3 regions of the Luteibacter sp. P4_D7_3 genome follow, and region 2 is predicted to be linked to each of the others. Evidence: predicted binding sites of a transcription regulator. Region 2 holds the regulator's gene; each other region holds the start of a gene.
The links. Region 2 encodes sigma-54, which starts transcription at its own class of promoters, with help from an activator protein. Its sites were predicted from a motif close to TGGCACGNGCNTTGC; they were not measured.

Region 1 (2,199 bases), on a different contig from region 2:
CGAATACGGCAGGGTCAGGTGCACTTCGCCGCCACCGCCGTCGAGCTCGATATGGAAGCGCGATACCACCACGGTCTCCGTGGGGCTGACGATGTTGGCGAACTGCGGGTTGATCTCGGAATTGAGGAACTCGAACTGCATCTTGAGCACGGGTGCCCAGGCCTCGGCCATGGCCGTAAAGGCCTCCTGCAGCACGATCTGGATCACGCGGTTCTCGGTCGGCGTGAAATCGCGACCTTCGATACGCGCGTGATAGCGGCCATCGCCGCCGAAGAAATTGTCGATGACGGTGAAGACCAGGCGCGGCTCGAAGACCATCAGCGCGGTACCGCGCAACGGTTTGATCCGGATCAGGTTGAGGTTGCTCGGCACGGCCAGCGAGTGCACGTACTCGTTGAACTTGGTCATCTTCACGCCAAGCACCGAGACTTCGCAGGACTTGCGCAACACGTTGAACAGGTTGGCGCGGAAGTAACGGGCGAAACGGTCGTTGACCATTTCCAGGGTCGGCAGGCGGCCACGTACGATACGGTCCTGCTGGGTAAAGTCGTAGTCCAGGATGCCACCGGGCGGCGGAAGCTCGATCTCGGTTTCGACCGCACCGCCTTCCACGCCGGCCAGGAGGGCGTCGATTTCTTCCTGGGTAAGGATGTCACTCATGGCCGAAGCGTCCCGTCACTGCATGATGAAGCTGGTGAAGTAGACCGCGTCCACGCCGGGACGGCCGATCTTCTCCTTGAGCACGCGCTGGATTTCGGCCAGCGCGGCGGCCTGTAGCTTCAGCTTACCCTTCACGTCGGACAGCGATTTCACGTCCTGTGCGGAGAAGAGCATCAGCAACGMGTTACGGATCTCGGGGTCGGCTTCCTTGGCGGCAGCGATGGCTTCGGGATCGTGCGACATGACGTTCACACCGACCTGCAGGAAACGCAGGGCGGTCTCGTCCTGGAAATTAACCACGAAGGCCGGGTCCAGCTGCAGATAAACGGCGGGTTTTGACTTGGCGATCTCCGTCGCATCAGCCGCACCCGCCTTGCCATGGCCGCCCTTCATCATGAAGAAACCACCTGCTCCACCGGCGGCAAGCACCACCAGCGCGGCGACAAGAATGACCCCGCCCTTACCCTTCTTCTTGGGAGCGCCTTCGGCGGGATCTTTAGGTGCTGCGGCCATGCGTGAAACCTCTGGAATGCGAATACGTAAGCGGTCGTGCCCGTCGGGCTTGCGGGTATTGTTGCAAGCGACGTGCCATCTGCGTCACCCGTGGCCCGGATGGAGATATGGCGCTGTGACGCGGTTCTCGCTGCCCTTAGGCGCCGGCGAGTGAGGCGAAAATTTTGACGCCCGCCGAAATCACGTCACCGACGCGTGTTACGCCACCTCATCGACCAGGCTGCGCGAGACGCGCGAGGTCCCGACCACGCCCGTCGCTGCCGCGCCTTCGTCCGTAGCACCACCCTGCCCGTCCGGCGATTCGCCCTGGGCGGGGTTCTGACCCGGATCGCGCTGACCGACATTGGCCTCGCCAAGTGACAACCCGTGATGCGCGAGCATCGTGTCCAGTTGCGACAACGTCTGCTGTACGGCATGCACCGCAGCGGGATGTTGAGCGAGGATGGCCACGTTGACCTTGCCGCCATCCATGGTCACGTGCACGTCCATGCTGCCGAGTTCTTCAGGGTGGAGCTTGATGCGTGCCGACTTGATGTCGCCCGAACCCATCCACGCAATCTGCTCACCCAGTTCCTGGCTGAACTGCGGCGATGTCGCCGCCTGCGTCGCCTGCACCTGCATCGCGGGGGCCGCCACGCCATTCATGGCGGGAGCGTGCATGAGCGGCATCGGGCTCACGCTCGTGGGATCGGTCGCCGACACATCGTCCTTGGTCGACGCAAGGTCGCTGCCCTGGGCAGCCAGCAGGCTCGCGAAGGGCGATGCGGTGACGGTCGCAACGGGCGACGGCGCCGCCGCCATCGCGTCGGTGATCGGGTCGCCGGTGACGGCGCCCTTCGCGCCGACGGTGGCACCGGTCGCCACCGCGGCGGTGCCGGGAGTGCCTCCCAGGCCGGTGAGCGCACCGAGCGCGTCGCCGAGCTTGCCGGCTGCCGCCGTGGCCGTGCCCAGGGCCTTCGTGGCGATATCGGTGACCTTGGGCGGCACACCAATCAGCGCGAGCACGCTCGTCGCCAAGGAGGTATC
Region 2 (2,199 bases):
GTCGCCGCGTGGAGATCGCCCGCGCCCTGGCAGCCCGCCCGCGCTACATGCTGCTGGACGAGCCCTTTGCCGGCGTCGATCCGATTTCGGTCGGCGAGATCCAGCGCATCGTCCGCCACCTGAAGGAACGCGGCATCGGCGTGCTCATCACCGATCACAACGTACGTGAGACGCTCGGCATCTGCGACCGCGCGTACATCCTCAATGACGGCGAAGTCCTCGCCCGGGGTACGCCGCAGCACATCCTTGCCGACGAAAAAGTGCGCGAGGTGTATCTGGGYCGTGAATTCCGTATCTGACACACTTGAGTTTCGGCCGGTGGGCATAGCTCGCCGGAACGCTGGTTTGGGAAGGTCGCAAAGGGTTACGATGGATTCGGCACCTAACGCATCGAAGGCATGAAACCCGGACTCCAGTTTCGCCTGCATCAGCAGCTCACGCTGACGCCCCAACTACAGCAGGCTATCCGCCTGCTCCAGTTGTCGCAGCTGGAGCTTGAGGCCGAACTCCGCCAGATCGCGGAAAGCAATCCGCTGCTCGAGTTCGCCGAGGATGCGGAAGCCGAGCCCGAATTGCCCGAAGAAGGCGACTACGACGGCCCGGACTTTCCGGCGCGCGACGAGGTCCCTGTCAAAGCGTCCAAATCCGAGGAAGAATCGACGGTCACGCCGTCCGAGGAGCTCGCTCCCGAGTGGGACGACGACCGCTTCCACGGCGAGGCTGGCGACTATGCCGGCGCTCCTTCGCGGTCTGGTGGTGGCGACGAAGAGGGCTTCGAACCTCAGAATGCCGCCCCGGAAAGCCTCCAGCAGCATCTGGAATGGCAGCTCAATCTCTCCCAGTTTTCGCCGCGCGACCACGCCATCGCCACGGCGATCATCCATGCGCTGGATGAAGACGGCTACCTTCGCGACGGCGTCGAAGCGGTGGAAGCCGCCCTGCCCGCCGAGTTGAATGCCAGCGCGGAGGAAATCGAACGCGTGCGCCAGCGTGTGCAGCGTTTCGATCCCACCGGCATCGCCAGCCTGGATCTGCGCGACTGCCTGCTCTGCCAGCTGTCGCAGTTCTCCCTCGAAACGCCGCATCGCGACCTCGCCATCCGTGTGGTCAGCGACGAGCTCGAACTGCTGGCACGTAACGACGCCGCCAAGATCGCCCGCCGGCTGAAGGCCGCCGAGGAAGACGTGGCGGCCGCCGCCGCCCTGATCCGCAGCCTCGATCCGCGCCCCGGCTCGGCGCTGGACGCCACGCCGGTCGAGTACGTCGCCCCGGATGTCTACGCGCGCCGTGAGAACGGCCGCTGGCAGGTCAGCCTCAATCCCGACGCCCAGCCCCGGCTGGGCCTCAACCAGCACTACTGCAACCTGATCGCCCGCGCCCGTGGCGACGACGCCACCTGGATGAAGGGTCAGCTGCAGGAGGCCCGCTGGCTGCTGAAGAGCCTGCAGTCGCGCGCCGAGACCCTGACCAAGGTGGCCGACGTGATCGTGCGCCGGCAGAGTGCCTTCCTCGACTACGGCCCGGAAGCGATGCATCCGCTGGTGCTGCGCGAGGTGGCCGAGGAGGTCGGCATGCACGAATCGACAATTTCACGGGTCACTACGCGCAAGTACATGCACACGCCGCGCGGTACCTTCGAACTGAAGCACTTCTTCTCCAGTGGCGTGGCCACGGAGGACGGCGGCAGCGCCTCGGCCACCGCGATCCAGGCCATGCTCCGCAAGCTCATCACAGGCGAGGACGCACGGCGCCCGCTGTCCGACCAGGCCCTGGCCGAGGAACTTCATCGACGCGGAATTCAGGTGGCCCGCCGTACGGTGGCCAAGTACCGGGAAGCCCTGCGCATCCCCAGTTCCAGCGAACGTGTCCGCGCCAGTTGAGGCGCGGGGAACCCTCACGGAGGTCCACGGTCACACTGTTTCAGGCTTGAGGAACGGCACTCCGTCGTTCCGCACTCGTCGCCCCCAAGGCGGCACCCTCAGCAAGAAGGAGGCGTCATGCAAATCCAGATCAGCGGCCAGCACATCCATCCCACCCCTGCCCTGCGCGAGCGCGTGGAACAGCAAATCAGCCGCTTCGAACGCCTTTTCGACAACATCACTGCCCTCGACGTGGTCCTTTCCGTCGACAAGAACGAGCACAAGGCGGGTGGCACCCTCCATTGTGCCGGCGTCCGTCTTCACGCCGATGGCGTAGCCA
Region 3 (2,199 bases), on a different contig from region 2:
GATCGCATCGTCCATGTGGATGGTGCCAACCTCAATGCGCCTCCGGCAGCGCTCGGCTACGGCTCGCGGGTCAATGCGGTGACCCGGCTGGACGGCGATCTGCTCGCGGTCGTGGACGTGGAGCAGGTACTGGCTTCCGTCGACCCCACCGTGGTGCAGCTTTCCGATCGTGTCCAGCAGGCCGCCCATGTGCAGCAGGCCGGCAATCGCCGCATCCTGGTCGTCGACGACTCGGCAGTCGCCCGCACGCAGCTGGTCGATCTGTTCCGCAAGATGGACCTCGAATGCGTCATCGCCAAGGATGGACGCGAAGGGCTCGACAAGCTGCGCACGATGGCCGGCGGCCCCGTTGCCGATCGGGTGGACCTGGTCGTATCGGACATCGAAATGCCGTTGATGGACGGTTACGCGCTGACCACCGCCATCCGCGAGGATGCGCAGTTGCGGCACATGAAGGTGCTCCTGCACAGCTCGCTGAGCGGTGTCTTCAACGAGGCGATGGTGGCTCGCGTGGGTGCGGACAAATTCATCGCCAAGTTCCAGCCGGACATCCTCGCGACCGCGGTGCTGGACCTCCTGCCTACCTGATACCGGCGTTGCCGCCTGCGACGGTCATCCGTCGCCGACGCCATCAGGCAGGGCGCCAGAATTCCGGCACGTTCGCCCAGATCATCGCTTCGATCCCACACAAACGGCGCCACGGCGCCGTTTCGCATGTCTGGGTCCGGCGTGGCACGCCTCTTGCTCAACCCCTCGGGCCAAGCTAACGAGGGGGTCAAGCCCATGATCGACAAACCGGATCCGCTATTAGGCGTACACGCCCAGGCCCTTGGCCTGTGGCAGCGCCGTGCGGAAGTCATTTCGTCGAACCTGGCCAATGCCGACACGCCGGGCTTTCTCGCGCGCGACCTCGATTTCCGCAAGGCGATGACCGCTGCCAGTGGCACGGCCGATGGCCCGGGATTGCAGATGACGGCAACCGAAGCCGGACATATCGGTGGCAACCCGGCCTTCGCCGCGACGGACGCCGACAAGCTCGCCTATCGCGTCCAGACCCAGCCCACGATGGACGGCAACACGGTAGATACCCAGGTCGAACAGGCCCAGTTCGCCGCCAACGCCATCCACTACCAGGCGTCGCTCAGCTTCATTACCTCGTCGATCCATGCCATGCGCATGGCCATTTCAGGATCCAGCTCATGAGCCTGCTCAAGATTTTCGACGTCGCCGGCTCCGGCATGGCAGCCCAGTCGGCCCGGCTCAACACCACGGCCAGCAACATGGCCAACGCGGACAGCATCGCCAGCAGTGAGGCCGGCGCCTATCACGCGAAGCAGCCACTGTTTTCGGCCGTGCAGCAGCAGGTCAACGGGCAGATGGAAAACGGCGGCGTGCGCACGCTCGGCATCACCGAAAGCCAGGCACCGATCCAGGCACGTTACGAGCCGTCCAATCCGCTCGCCGACGCGAACGGCAATGTCTATCAAAGCAACGTCAACACGGTCGACGAGCTGGTCAACATGATCTCCGCGTCGCGCTCCTATCAGAACAACGTCGAAGTCATGAACAGCGCCAAGCAGCTCATGCAGAAGACGCTTGACCTCGGCAAGTAAGGAATTCCCATGGTAGACGCCGTCAGCGGTAACAGTTCCTCGTCTTCATCATCGTCATCATCATCGACCGGCCAGCTGCAGCAGCAGACGCTGAGCCAGTCGGATTTCCTCAAGCTCATGGTCACGCAGATGACCAACCAGGATCCGACCAAGCCGATGGACTCCACCCAGATGGTGGCCCAGATGGCGCAGTTCTCTCAGGTGGCAGCGACACAGGAGCTGCAGGCCTCGTTCGACACGCTGGCATCCGGCCTCACCGGTGACCAGTTCGTGCGCGCTGCCGCTCTTGTGGGCCAGGAAGTGCTCGTGCCGTCGACCGCCGGCAAGCTCGAGGATTCCGCGCTCAGCGGCGCCGTGAACGTGGGCACCTCCGGGACCTACGTCAACGTGCAGATCAAGGACACCGCGGGCAACGTCGTCCGCACGATCGACCTCGGCCAGCCGGACGCCGGCCTCGCCAAGTTCGACTGGGACGGCAAGTCCGACACCGGCGCGCAGCTGCCCGACGGCGTTTACCAGATGTCCGCAACTTCCGGCGGCACGGCGATCGATACCTTCGTTCGCGGCAAGGTGGAAGGCGTCGGTG

Region 1: a site for sigma-54 is predicted at 1,237-1,251, ahead of AC1DSN_RS04300 (flagellar basal body-associated FliL family protein). Genes of this name have one in related genera too.
Region 3: a site for sigma-54 is predicted at 731-745, ahead of flgB (flagellar basal body rod protein FlgB). Genes of this name have one in related genera too.

The regions. Positions count from the first base shown of each region.
Region 1 covers NZ_JBFUIT010000022.1:24,907-27,105, forward strand. Annotated here, with positions in the region: gene fliM (flagellar motor switch protein FliM) at 1-660, opposite strand, end outside; gene AC1DSN_RS04300 (flagellar basal body-associated FliL family protein) at 676-1,173, opposite strand; partial or broken gene AC1DSN_RS04305 (flagellar hook-length control protein FliK) at 1,372-2,199, opposite strand, start outside.
Region 2 covers NZ_JBFUIT010000023.1:19,412-21,610, forward strand. Annotated here, with positions in the region: gene lptB (LPS export ABC transporter ATP-binding protein) at 1-299, shown strand, start outside; gene AC1DSN_RS04425 (RNA polymerase factor sigma-54) at 399-1,880, shown strand; gene hpf (ribosome hibernation-promoting factor, HPF/YfiA family) at 1,998-2,199, shown strand, end outside.
Region 3 covers NZ_JBFUIT010000251.1:3,234-5,432, reverse strand. Annotated here, with positions in the region: gene AC1DSN_RS17170 (chemotaxis protein) at 1-588, shown strand, start outside; gene flgB (flagellar basal body rod protein FlgB) at 784-1,203, shown strand; gene flgC (flagellar basal body rod protein FlgC) at 1,200-1,613, shown strand; gene AC1DSN_RS17155 (flagellar hook assembly protein FlgD) at 1,623-2,199, shown strand, end outside.